One region of the Streptomyces sp. NPDC087263 genome, then DNA from elsewhere that is predicted to be linked to it. Evidence: riboswitches for the same ligand, from Rfam matches in the RefSeq annotation. Region 1 holds a riboswitch; each other region holds the start of a gene.

Region 1 (4,259 bases):
ACTGGAGGATGTTGCGGATGGTGGCACCGCGGAAGGCGTAGATCGACTGGTCGGCGTCGCCCACGACGCACAGCTCGGCGGGCGGCAGGTCGTGCTGGCTGGGCGGGACGTCCACGGGGTGCTCGGAGGTGCCGACGAGTTCGCGCACCAGGGCGTACTGCGCGTGGTTGGTGTCCTGGTACTCGTCCACCAGGACGTGCCGGAAGCGGCGGTGGTAGTACTCGGCGACGTCCGGGAAGGCGCGCAGCAGGTTGACCGTCGTCATGATCAGGTCGTCGAAGTCGAGCGCGTTGGCCTCGCGCAGCCGCGACTGGTACATCCCGTAGGCCTGGGCGAGGGTCTTCTCGAAACCGTCGGTGGCCTGGGCGGCGAAGTCCTCCTCGTCGATCAGCTCGTTCTTCAGGTTCGAGATCTTGGCGCTGAAGGACTTCGGCGGGAAACGCTTCGGATCGAGGTCCAGGTCACGGCAGACCAGGGCCATGAGCCGCTTGCTGTCGGCGGCGTCGTAGATCGAGAACGACGAGGTGAAGCCGAGCCTCTTGCTCTCGCGGCGCAGGATCCGTACGCACGCGCTGTGGAAGGTCATCACCCACATGGCGTTGGCGCGCGGGCCGACGAGGTGCTCGACGCGCTCCTTCATCTCGCCCGCGGCCTTGTTGGTGAAGGTGATCGCGAGGATCTGGCCGGGGTGGACATGGCGCTCGCCCAGCAGATAGGCGATCCGGTGCGTGAGCACGCGGGTCTTGCCGGAGCCCGCACCGGCCACGATGAGCAGGGGGGAGTCGGAGTGCGCCACAGCCGCGCGCTGGTTCTCGTTCAGCCCGTCCAGGAGCGCGGCCGCGTCCACGACGGGGCGCGGGGCGCCGTCGCGGTAGTACGCGTCGCGGCTCGGCGGCACGTCGAAGCGGCCGCCGAACAGGTCGTCCGGAAGCGGCTCGGCCGTCCCGTCCTCGGGCGGCGGGGGCTCTTCCTCATGGGCCGCCGAGGGCTTGAGGTCCGCCAGGAAGCTGTCATCAAAGAGGCTGCTCATCGCTCTCCGAGTCTAGGCGGCCCCACTGACACCCCGCCGCCACCCCGAAAACTCGACCAGAACTCGTGACGGTACTCAGCGGCCGAGGGGCCCTCAGACCCGACGGCCCTCCGGAACCGCACCGTTACAGCCTGCGACCAGCCAGGCCAAACCGCACGCCTTCCCCGCCATGCACCCTCCCGTCGTACGCATTCCAGCCCGTGCACATTCCCGCCCGTGCACATTCCAGCCGTACGAGTTCACGGCGACGCCCGCCGGGGCGGCACCCCGCCGCGACCGCCCGAAAGAGAGCGAGGACATCGCCCTCCGCGCAACTCACCCGATATCCCGCCGAATTGACGAGGGGTGACGAACCTCATGACTAAGGTCACGAAAATGTATCGGGCATTTCGAACATCAACCTTCACAGAAGCCGCACGAGTTGGCTAGCGTGCTGATCAGGCCGCCCGACCCCCACCGGCGAACGTCGCCGGGCCGCGGTGGCCTCCGCCGAATTCGGTGCGCCCTCGTGGCAGCCGGAACCGGGGACCCACCGAACTTGGGGTGAATCGGTCCAACTGCCTTGTCGGGCAGAGACCGTAGGGCAACCCTTCCGAACCACCCGCCCGAACCCGACAGCTAACCCGGTAGGCGGATGATGGAAGGAGTCGCCTCCCTTGGCGTCGCAACGCAAATGGTTCCCGGGTTCGCGCGTGGCGGGCACGGCCCCCGCTCTCGCCACGGCGGCCCTCACTTCGGTGGCCCTGCTCTCCCAGACGGCGAACGCCGCGCCCTCCGAAGAGTCCAAGCCGAGCCTCGAAGAGGTCGAGAAGAAGGTCGACGACCTCTACCGGCAGGCCGAATCGGCCACCGACAAGTACAACGCGGCCAAGGAGAAGACCACCAAGCAGCGCAAGAAGGTCGACACCCTCCTCGACGACGTCGCCCAGCGCACGGAGAAGCTCAACACCGCGCGTGAGGAGCTGGGCTCGGTCGCCGCGACGCAGTACCGCACCGGGGCCGCGACCCCCGACGCCGCCTCCCTCCTGCTGGCGGACAATCCGCAGGACTACTTCGACCAGACCCAGCTGATGAGCCGTCTGACCGACCGCCGGAAGGCGGCTGTCGACGACTACGTCACGGAGCAGGCCGCCGCCACCGAGACGCGTACGGAGGCCTCCCGGAGCCTGGAGACGCTGACCACCTCGCAGAACGCCCTACAGGCGTCCAAGACCGACGTCCAGCAGAAGCTCGCCAAGGCGCGCGAGCTGCTCTCGCAGCTGACCGTCGAGGAGAAGGCGCGGCTCGCCGCGATCGAGGAGGAGCAGCGCAGGGCGGCCGAGCGCAAGGCGGCGGAGCTGGCGCAGCAGCAGGCAGCCGCCGCGGCACAGGCGGCCCAGGAGTCGTCGTCGAGCGCGACGACCGGCACCTCCTCCGGCTCGGCCACCGCCGCCGACGCCGCGTACGCGACGAAGGCCGCCAAGGCCCTCTCGTACGCCCGCGGTCAGGTCGGCAAGCCGTACGTCTGGGGCGCCACCGGCCCCGGCTCGTATGACTGCTCGGGCCTCACCCAAGCCGCCTGGAGGGCCGCCGACGTCATCCTCCCGCGCGTCACCTACGACCAGGTGACCGCCGGCACGACCGTCTCCCTCTCCGAAGCCCAGCCCGGCGACCTGGTCTTCTTCTACGGCGACGTCAGCCACGTCGGCCTCTACATGGGCAACGGCATGATGATCCACGCCCCGAAGCCGGGCGCGTACGTCCGCGAGGAGTCGATCTTCTACGACGGCGAGTCGGCCATCCACAGCGTGGTACGGCCCGCGTAACCCATCGCCCGCGCGACACCTTCCGCGGGGCACGCACGCGCGTGGAGCACGTTTTCGTGTTCCACGCGCGTGCGTGCCCCGCGTTTTCCTCTCCCGTTCCTCATCCCGCGCGCGCGTGCCCCGCGGGCAACCCGCCCGAAGATCCTTGGCATCGGGCCCATGCCGGCCATCTCCCAGCTCCGCACCTGGTGGGCCGAGTGGCCGCCGGCCGCCGGTGCCGCCGTCATGGCGACCGGCATCATCTCGCTCGGGTTGCATCTGACCGGCTACGAGACGCTGTCCCGTGCCGCACTGGCCCTGACGTCCGTCGCCTGGCTCGCGCTCGCCGCGGACTTCGTCGTACGGCTGGTACGGGACCGGTCGCGCTGGGCGACGGAGGCGAGCACGCCCCCCGCGCTCACCGCCGTCGCGGCGACGACGGTGCTCGGCATGCGGCTGTCCGCGCTGGGGTGGCAGGAGGTCGCCGAGGCCCTGCTGGCACTGTCGGCCGTGCTGTGGCCGGCGCTGCTCCTCGCCGTCGTACGGCACTGGAGTCGTCGTATGCCGGGCGGGGTGTTCCTCGTGTGCGTGGCCACGCAGGGGCTCTCCGTGCTGGGCGCCACGCTCGCCGCGGCCGTGGGCGCGGACTGGCTCGCGCATGCCGCGCTGGTGCTGTTCTGGCTCGGGATCGTGCTCTACGGGGTGGCGTTCGCGCGCTTCGACATCAGGGAGGTGGGGACGGGCGCCGGGGACCACTGGATCGCGGGCGGCGCACTCGCCGTCTCGGCGCTGGCCGGGGCCAGGCTCGTCGCGGCACACAACGTCGACGCGTACCTGTGGAACGGCGACGACAACGGCGTCCTGCGCGCCACCACCACCGCCCTGCTCGTCCTCGGCCTCGCCTGGTCCTGCGTCCTGGCCGCCGCGGAACTGGCCCGGCCACGCCTTCGCTACGACGTGCGGCGCTGGGCGACCGTGTTCCCCTTGGGGATGACGGCGGTGGCGACCCTGGCGGTCTCGACCGCCCTCGACGTCTCGTGGACCGAGGGGCTGGGAGAGGTACTGCTGTGGATCGCGGTGGCCGTCTGGTCGGCGGTGGCGGTCGGGGCCGTCAGATCCGCAGCACCACGCTGAATCAGGTCCGCAGCACCGCGATGACTCAGGTCCGCAGCACCGCGATGAATCAGGTCCACAACACCGCGATGAAGATGTTCGCCGTCGTCAGGAGTCCGACGAGCCCGAAGAGCCCCTTCTCCACCTTCTCGTCGTCGCGCTTCACATAGACGAGCCCCAGGATCACGATCAGCAGCGCCAGCTTCACGCCGATCTTGATGTTGTTGACCGGCTGGTCGTCCGCCTGGTTGAGGCCGACCAGCACGACGCCCGTGACCAGCATGGTCAGCGCGCCGTGCAGCATCGCGGGGACGAAACGGGCCGTGCCCCGG
Region 2 (4,259 bases), on a different contig from region 1:
TCGCGGGCCGCGTTGGCGAAGGCCACGGCCAAGGGTGCTCGGCATCTGGTGGTGACGGGTCGGCCCGCGCCGAGAGTGCGGCCGCTGCTCGACGAACTCGGCAGCCAGGGGCTGGCGGTGTGCGGGCAGGGGGCACAGTTGTACGACGCGGGGGCGGACCGTCTGCTGTGGTCGGTGGCCCTGGACAGGGAGCTGGCCGAGACGGCGCTCGGCAAGATCGAGGCGGAGGTCGGGCAGGTCTACGCGGCCGTGGACCAGGACGGGGTGGACGGGCTCACGCTCATCGAGCCGGGGTATGTGATGCCGCATCCGACGCTCCCGGCGGTGCGGGTGCAGCGGCGTGACGACCTGTGGGCGGAACCGATCAGCAAGGTGTTGCTCCGTCACCCCTACCTGTCCGACGACGAGTTGGCGATGACGGCGCGTGCGGTGGCCGGTTCGCTGGCGACCGTCACCATGTCGGGGCCGGGGACGGTCGAACTCCAGCCATGCGGCGTGACCAAGGCGACGGGTCTGGCCCTCGCCGCCCGTCACCTCGGCCTCACCTCCTCCGCCACCATCGCTTTCGGCGACATGCCCAACGACATCCCGATGTTCGACTGGGCCGCGCGGGGCGTGGCCATGGCCAATGCCCACCCGGAGCTGAAGGCGATGGCGGACGAGGTGACGCTGTCGAACGAGGAGGACGGGATCGCGGTGGTGTTGGAGCGGCTCTTCGGCTAGCGGCCCTGGGTGTTCGGCTCGGATGCCCGCCCGGTTGTCGGTGCGTCTGCCCTTGGCGGGTGCCTGTGCCCGGTTGTCGGTACGGCTGCCCGGGTGCCTGTGCCCGGTGGTCGGTACAGCTGCCGGGTGCCCGTGCCCGTGCCCGGGTGTCGCTACGGCTGCCCGGTTGGCGGGCGGTTGTCGGTACGGCTGCTCAGTCGGCGGTGTGTCTGCCCCGGGCGCCCGCTTGCCCGGGGCAGACACCACCCACAGTCATACGTCCGAACTGCCCCGTCAGTAGGCCCCGTTGACGTTGTCGATCGAGCCGTACTTCGCCGCGGCGTAGTTGCAGGCCGCCGTGATGTTCGCGACCGGGTCGTAGGGGTCCATCGACGTGCCGGCCACGTGGTAGGCGGCGAAGGTCGGGTCGATGACCTGGAGAAGGCCCTTGGAGGGGGTGCCCGCGGCGGCGTTGGAGTCCCAGTTGTTGATGGCGGCGGGGTTGCCCGCGGACTCGCGGATGATGTTGCGGTAGATGCCGTCGTAGGTGCCCGGAATCCCGGACTGGGCCATGACGGCCAGGGATTCCTTGATCCAGCCGTCGAGATCGTTGCTGTAGGTCGCGGGAACCGCCGCGGACTTGGTGGTCGAAGCGGTCGACTCCGCGGACTTCGTGGACGTCTGGGTGGTTTTCGTCGTGCCCACGGTCAGAGTGGTGCCCGGGCGAAGCAGCGCCGGGTCGGAGCCGATGACCGCGGCGTTGGCCTTGTAGAGCGCCTGCCAGCCGGCGTCCTTGGTGTGCTCCCGCGCGATCTTGGACAGGGTGTCGCCCGAGACGACCTTGTACGTGACGAGCTTGACGTCGGGGACGGCGGCCGGAGCGGCCTTCGTCGCGGCGGTTGCCTGAGCCGGAACGCTGGTCGCGGTGGCGGCGTGCGCGCCGGTCGCGCTCACCAGGGGGAGTGCGAGCGCGGCTCCGCCCGTTCCGGCGGCGACCATGCCGCGGGTGAGGTTGCTGGTCCTGGGGCGGCGGTGCTTGCCTCGTGCGGGCATGACGAAATTCCTCTCCGGCGCCTGCGAGGTGAGCTGTCGGGTTCGGGCGGGAGCTGCCCGGCCGCATGGGTGGGTGCGGCTTCACCCCTAGCCGTTCCGGTGTCCGGATCGGCGGCTTACCTGGGTCCCCCGCTCCTGCCGTGAGCGTGTGGATGGGTGGGGTTCCAGGCGGCGGCAGGATTCGGCGTTCCACCTGGATCGACGTGAACGTATGCGAGAGCACATGTCTGGAACAAGGCCCGATTTGACGCCGTAGATCGCTTTCGCCTGCACACACAACAGGGTGAATCGCCCGATTGTGTCCGGAATATGAAACTCAACTTGCCTTTCGCGAATGGGCAATTGTGAGGCATTCCGAGACGGACCGAGACGTCGATCTTGTGTGGACGTGACTCATTTCACGCGACCAAGCATGAACAAAGCGGCACCGCAGGCAATCAAGGTGCAATACGGGCAACCCGCGAGGGCTGCCGACCGCAGCGCTACCCCACCGTCCGCGGGATCCTCTTCTCCCACGTCCGGTGGAAAACCACCTCGTCCCCGTCCCGGCAGATCACCTCGTTCGAGGTGATGAAGTCATCGCCGTCGCAGGTGATTTCGGAGCGGGTCTCTACCCTCGCGTCCCATGCCGACTCCGGGCGGTGCAGCCGGATCGACCACGTCGAGCGCGTGCGGGCCGACAGCGGATCCGACTCGTTGATCGTGTACGTCTCCAGCGCGTCCTCCGTGAATTCGAGACCGTCGGGATAGACGCGGGTGCCGCCGTAGTGGGGGTCGACTTCGAGGCGCCACTCGCCCTTGGCCACATCGCGCACGACGAGGCGTTCGGGGCGGGGTTCGTCCAGAGTCGCCGGCACGACCACTCCCAGGGGTGCGGACTCCTCCGGCTCCTCGAAGGCGATCGGGAACGTCGACTGCCTTGCCCGTACGGGGAGTTCGAGTGCGCTGCCCGCAGGGTCCAGGGTGAAGCCCGCCTCCGAGCCCGGCTGGGGCCAGATCCAGGGCCAGTACGCGGAGGAGACCGCGAGCCGGATCCGGTGACCGGGCGGGAACGAGTAACCGATGCCGTTCAGCTCGAAGACCACGTCCTCCGTGGAGCCCGGCTTCCAGGGAACCGCCCGGTCACGGCCATGGCGCGCCGACAGGTTCAGTACGCCTCGGGTGACGAGGGTGGAGGAGCCGTCGGGGGCCATGTCGCAGAGCCGGGCGATCACTTGGCCGCGTTCAGCCTCCGACGTCAGTCGCAATCGCACCTTCGGGCGGCCCAACACCCATGTCTCCTCCGGGACTTCGAACTCGAAGTACGCCGACCGTCCGTCCTCCTCCCGCTGGTCCGGCGGCAGATCCGCGTCGTTCCCGAAGGGGAAGAAGCGGCCCGCGTCGACACCCGTGTGCTGCGGCGAGCGGACCAGTACCGGTGCGCCCCGGAGGCCGTACGAGATGGGTGTCACGGAGGGGGACGGCCAGACCTCGTCGCCCACCCAGCGGCCCGGCAAGGTGTCGTACACCGTTGCCGGAGGGTGCGCGTCCATGACGTACGAGCGCAGGAGCGGCTCGGACATCACTCCTGTGTTCCCGTCCATCACTCCGCTGTCCCCGTCGCGCAGCCAGTGGTCCCACCAGCGCAGGGTCTCCTGGAGGAAGCCGATCGCGGGGCCCGGCGGCAGGCCCCGGTCGGGGTACTGGTGCGACCAGGGGCCGATCAGGCCTCGTACGCGATCCGGTGGCAGGTTCTCGACCAGCCGCAACACCGTGTCGCGGTACGGGTCGTGCCAGCCGCCCACCGCGAGGACGGCGGCCTGGATGGCGCCGTAGTCCTCGCAGACGCTGCCGTGCTTCCAGTACGCGTCCCGGGTCTGGTGGGACAGCCAGGTGTGGAGGTACGGCTCCACCGCCGCCAGGCGTTTCACCCACAGGTCGTGCCACATCACCTCGCCGACGTGCACCGGGTCCGGCGGGCGGGCGACGAAGGCGAGCATGGTGGCCGCCCAGGCGTGCATGTCGACGGCGAGGACGGAACCGCCCATGTAGTGCACGTCGTTGTCGTAGCGGTCGTCCGTCGAGCAGACCGTGACGACCGCTTTGAGCGGCTCGGGTGCGAGGGCCGCGATCTGGAGGGAGTTGAAGCCTCCCCAGGAGATCCCGAACATGCCGACCTTGCCCGAGCACCAGGGCTGGGACGCAAGCCAGTTGACCACCTCCACGCCGTCGGCCAGCTCCACCTCCGAGTACTCGTCCGTCGGCATGCCCTCCGAGTTGCCGTGGCCGCGGACGTCCACGCGGACGGAGGCGTAGCCGTGACCGGCGTACCAGGGATGGCGCTGCCAGTCGCGCGGCGCCGTCCAGTCCGTGAGGCGGTAGGGGAGGTATTCGAGGAGCGCCGGTACGGGCTCGTCGGTCAGGGGGCGCCAGATGCGGGCGTACAGACGCGTGCCGTCCGGGAGGGGGATGAGGACGTCCTCGTGAGCGGACTCGTAGGGGAAGGACGTACGGATGTGCATGCG
Region 3 (4,259 bases), on a different contig from region 1:
CGCGAGTGACGCGGCCGACCTGGCGCTCACCGTCCTCGGCGGCGGCGAGTCGTCCCGGCTCTACAACCGGCTGGTACGCCGCGACCGCACCGCGGTGGCGGCCGGGTTCGGCCTGCTGCGGCTCGCCGGAGCGCCCTCCCTGGGGTGGCTCGACGTGAAGACCTCCGGTGACTTCGAGATCCCCGTCATCGAGGCCGCCGTGGACGAGGAGCTCGCCCGGTTCGCCGAGGAGGGCCCCACCGCCGAGGAGATGGAGCGCGCCCAGGCCCAGTTGGAGCGCGAGTGGCTGGACCGGCTCGGCACGGTCGCGGGCCGCGCCGACGAACTGTGCCGGTACGCCGTCCTGTTCGGCGACCCGCAGCTCGCCCTGACCGCCGTACAGCGCGTCCTGGACATCACCGCCGAGGAGGTCCAGGAGGTCGCCAAGTCCCGCCTGCGCCCCGACAACCGCGCGGTGCTGGTCTACGAACCGATCGCCGCTGAAGACGCCGAAGACGCTGAAGACACCGACGAGGAGGCGGCGAAGTGACCGAGCTCGCCACCATGGAGTTCCACCCCCAGCCGCAGGCCGGCGAGGCCAGGCCGTGGGCCTTTCCCGCACCGGACAGGGGCACCCTGGGCAACGGCCTGACCGTGCTGCGCTGCCACCGCCCCGGCCAGCAGGTCGTCGCCGTGGAGGTGCTGCTCGCCGCGCCGCTGGATGCCGAGCCCGCGGGCCTCGACGGTATCGCCACGATCATGGCGCGGGCCTTCTCCGAAGGCACCGACAAGCTCTCCGCCGAGGAGTTCGCCGCAGAGCTGGAGCGCTGCGGCGCCACGCTCGACGCGTATGCCGACCACCCCGGCGTACGTCTGTCGCTCGAAGTCCCCGTATCGCGCCTCTCCAAGGCCCTCGATCTGCTCGCCGACGCCCTGAGGGCACCGGCGTTCGCGGACAGCGAGGTCGAGCGGCTGGTGCGAAATCGACTGGACGAGATCCCGCACGAGACCGCCAACCCGGGCCGCCGCGCCGCGAAGGAGCTCTCCAAGGAGCTGTTCCCGGCCACATCGCGCATGTCGCGCCCGCGCCAGGGCACCGAGGGGACGGTCACGGCGATCGACTCGGCGGGCGTACGCGCCTTCTACGAGAAGCATGTCCGCCCCGCCACGGCCACCGCGGTGATCGTCGGCGACCTCACCGGAGTCGACCTCGACGCGCTGCTCGCCGACACGCTCGGCGCCTGGACCGGCTCGTCCGCCGAGCCGCTCCCCGTGCCGCCGGTGACCGCCGACGACACCGGCCGGGTCGTCATCGTGGACCGCCCCGGCGCCGTCCAGACCCAGCTGCTCATCGGCCGTGTCGGCGCCGACCGGCACGAGCGTGTGTGGCCCGCCCAGGTCCTCGGCACGTACTGCCTCGGCGGCACCCTCACCTCGCGCCTGGACCGCGTCCTGCGCGAGGAAAAGGGTTACACCTACGGTGTGCGGGCGTTCGGCCAGGTGCTGCGCTCGGCCCCGGACGGTACGGGCATCGCGATGCTCGCCATCAGCGGCTCCGTGGACACCCCGAACACCGGCCCGGCGCTCGAGGACCTCTGGAAGGTGCTGCGGACCCTTGCCGCGGAGGGCCTGACAGACGCCGAGCGTGATGTCGCCGTACAGAACCTGGTGGGCGTGGCGCCCCTCAAGTTCGAGACGGCGGCGGCCGTCGCGGGCACGCTGGCCGACCAGGTCGAGCAGCACCTGCCGGACGACTACCAGGCGACGCTGTACCGGCAGCTCGCCGCCACCGGCACGGTGGAGGCCACCGCGGCCGCCGTGAGCGCCTTCCCCGTGGACCGGCTGGTGACCGTCCTGGTGGGCGACGCCGCGCAGATCGAGGAGCCCGTCAAGGCCCTCGGAATCGGTGAAGTGACCGTCGTTCCGGCGGAGTAGGACAGCAGCTCCCCTGGGGGCCCAGGAGACCACAGAGTCTCCTGGGCCCCCATTTGTCCGTATTGATAGGGAGGTTGCCTGTCTGCCCTGTGGCATGCGCTACAAAAGGCGTGATCCGTTTGTCGATTGAAAGATGTCCCGTTTAGCGTCGGTCCGGCTGTTCGTCAGGCAGTGCGCCGCGCCCGCGGCACCGGACAGTCATCGCCGAGTCCCCGTACGGCGCGAGCCAGGGGAGCCGGGGACCCATACGTAGTCCCTGGGGTGAATCGGACGCCCTCTTCGGAGGTGGTCCGTAGGAGACCTTCCTGCTCCGAACCCGTCAGCTAACCCGGTAGGCGAGAAGGAAGGAAAGGATCAGCCCCTACATGGCGTTCACCTGTGGCACAGGCAGGCACCGTCGCCCGAGCCGCGTGAAGCGCACGACCACGAACGCCCTCGGCGTCGCGGCGCTCACCACGACCGGTGTCCTCGGCACCCTGGCCGCCCCGGCGCTCGCCGCGGACAACTCCGTCGAGCAGACCGGTCTGACCCAGGCCGTCGAGATCGGTCACTCGATCGCCGACCAGATCGACGCGCAGGCCGCCGCCCAGCAGCAGGCCGCCGACGAGGCCGCCGCGCAGAAGAAGGCCGATGCGGCCGCCGAGAAGAAGGCCGAGGAGGAGCGCGAGGCCAAGGAACGCGCCGCCCGCGCGGCCGAGCGCAAGCGCCTCAACACCTTCGTCGCGCCGATCACCGGCTCGTACATCTCCACCGGCTACAAGACCGGCGGCAGCCTCTGGTCGTCCGGCAGTCACACCGGCGTCGACTTCCACGCCGCGTCCGGGACCTCGGTCCACGCGGTCGGCTCCGGCACGGTCGTCACGGCCGGCTGGGGCGGCGCGTACGGCAACCAGATCGTCCTCAGGATGAACGACGGTACCTACACGATGTACGGCCACCTGTCGTCCATCGGTGTCTCCGTGGGCCAGACGGTCACCCCGGGTCAGCAAATAGGCCTCTCCGGGGCCACCGGCAACACCACCGGGCCGCACCTCCACTTCGAGGCCCGCACGACCGCCGAGTACGGCTCGGACATCGACCCCGTCGCATACCTCCGTTCGCACGGCGTGAACGTTTGACACGGACGCGGCGTGTGAACGTCCGATCACTCGCATAGGTACTTCACAAGGTCCCGGCCCGAACGAGCCGGGACCTTGTCGTTTCGAACCGTTTCGAACGACTACCTGTCCAAAAAATATCCATGGATTTCGGTCCGCCATCGGAAATTCCGAGTCTCTGCAATAGAGTCACTGAACAAGCGCCAATCGACGGCGTTTCACGGGGATTAAAGCGGAGGTCCGGTATGCGTGTTCCTGCGCACTCGGTATGCACAGCGATCCGCGACGACATCGTCGCGGGTGTCTACGAGCGTGGCAGCCGGCTCACCGAGGAACTGCTGGCGCGCCGCTACGGCGTCTCGCGCGTCCCCGTACGCGAGGCACTGCGCACCCTGGAGGCCGAGGGCTTCGTGGTCACCCGGCGGCACGCGGGCGCGTGCGTCGCGGAGCCGACCGAGCAGGAGGCCGCCGACCTGCTGGAGATGCGCATGCTCCTGGAGCCGCTGGGCGCCGCACGGGCCGCGCAGCGTCGCACCGAGGCGCACCTCAAGGTGCTCCGAGGCCTGGTCAGGCTGGGTCAGGAGCGGGCGCGGAGGGGCAACAGCGAGGATCTGCGCTCGCTGGGCGGCTGGTTCCACGAGACCCTCGCGCAGGCCTCCGGCAGCCCCGCGCTGACCTCCACGCTGGCCCAGCTGCGGCACAAGATCGCCTGGATGTACGCGGTCGAGGCACCGGCCAACCCGGCGGAGTCCTGGGCGGAGCACGGCGGGATCGTGGACGCCGTCGCGCGCGGCGACAGTGAGCGGGCGCGGGCGATCACGGCCCTGCACACCGAACGCGCGACGGTCGTACACCGCCTCCGCTTTCCCGGCGGAGCCGACCGCCCGGATCGTGTGAGAACTTCGCAACATCCCGTAAACATGACGGGCCTGCGGCATTAACATGAGCGCCGTATACAAAGAGAAGTAATTCGCGGGAGATTATTTACGCTGCCCGCACAAGGGAAATGCGAAGGGCCCACCCGATAATTCGGGCGGGCCCTTGCCGGTGTTTTGGAGCGATGAAAAGCGCCATCGAAGTGATGGACGCCGCCACCGCGGCGATGACCATCACTGCGGCGATGGACACCGCCGCAGTGATGGACACCGCCGGCGCAGCGATGGACGCGGCCATCGAAGCGCCAGGCGCCGGCGCCGAATCTCAGACGGTCTCCGGAAGCTCCTCAAGCCCCTCGGAGACCAGCTTCGC

What was found. Region 1 has a riboswitch for cyclic di-AMP ahead of ACIPC1_RS30295 (NlpC/P60 family protein). Riboswitches for the same ligand answer to the same signal wherever they lie in the genome.
Region 2: linked by a shared signal. The riboswitch ahead of ACIPC1_RS35335 (LysM peptidoglycan-binding domain-containing protein) and the one ahead of ACIPC1_RS30295 (NlpC/P60 family protein) in region 1 are both predicted to bind cyclic di-AMP.
Region 3: linked by a shared signal. The riboswitch ahead of ACIPC1_RS22160 (M23 family metallopeptidase) and the one ahead of ACIPC1_RS30295 (NlpC/P60 family protein) in region 1 are both predicted to bind cyclic di-AMP.

The regions. Positions count from the first base shown of each region.
Region 1 is NZ_JBIUYT010000010.1:138,670-142,928, forward strand. Features, by position in the region: gene pcrA (DNA helicase PcrA) at 1-1,030, opposite strand, end outside; cyclic di-AMP (ydaO/yuaA leader) riboswitch at 1,508-1,679, shown strand; gene ACIPC1_RS30295 (NlpC/P60 family protein) at 1,687-2,835, shown strand; gene ACIPC1_RS30300 (tellurite resistance/C4-dicarboxylate transporter family protein) at 2,995-3,948, shown strand; gene ACIPC1_RS30305 (hypothetical protein) at 3,998-4,259, opposite strand, start outside.
Region 2 is NZ_JBIUYT010000013.1:264,478-268,736, forward strand. Features, by position in the region: gene ACIPC1_RS35330 (HAD family hydrolase) at 1-723, shown strand, start outside; gene ACIPC1_RS35335 (LysM peptidoglycan-binding domain-containing protein) at 997-1,755, opposite strand; cyclic di-AMP (ydaO/yuaA leader) riboswitch at 1,759-1,952, opposite strand; gene ACIPC1_RS35340 (CocE/NonD family hydrolase) at 2,238-4,256, opposite strand.
Region 3 is NZ_JBIUYT010000006.1:433,157-437,415, reverse strand. Features, by position in the region: gene ACIPC1_RS22170 (M16 family metallopeptidase) at 1-529, shown strand, start outside; gene ACIPC1_RS22165 (M16 family metallopeptidase) at 526-1,914, shown strand; cyclic di-AMP (ydaO/yuaA leader) riboswitch at 2,107-2,267, shown strand; gene ACIPC1_RS22160 (M23 family metallopeptidase) at 2,280-3,032, shown strand; gene ACIPC1_RS22155 (GntR family transcriptional regulator) at 3,257-3,952, shown strand; gene ACIPC1_RS22150 (HPr family phosphocarrier protein) at 4,212-4,259, opposite strand, start outside.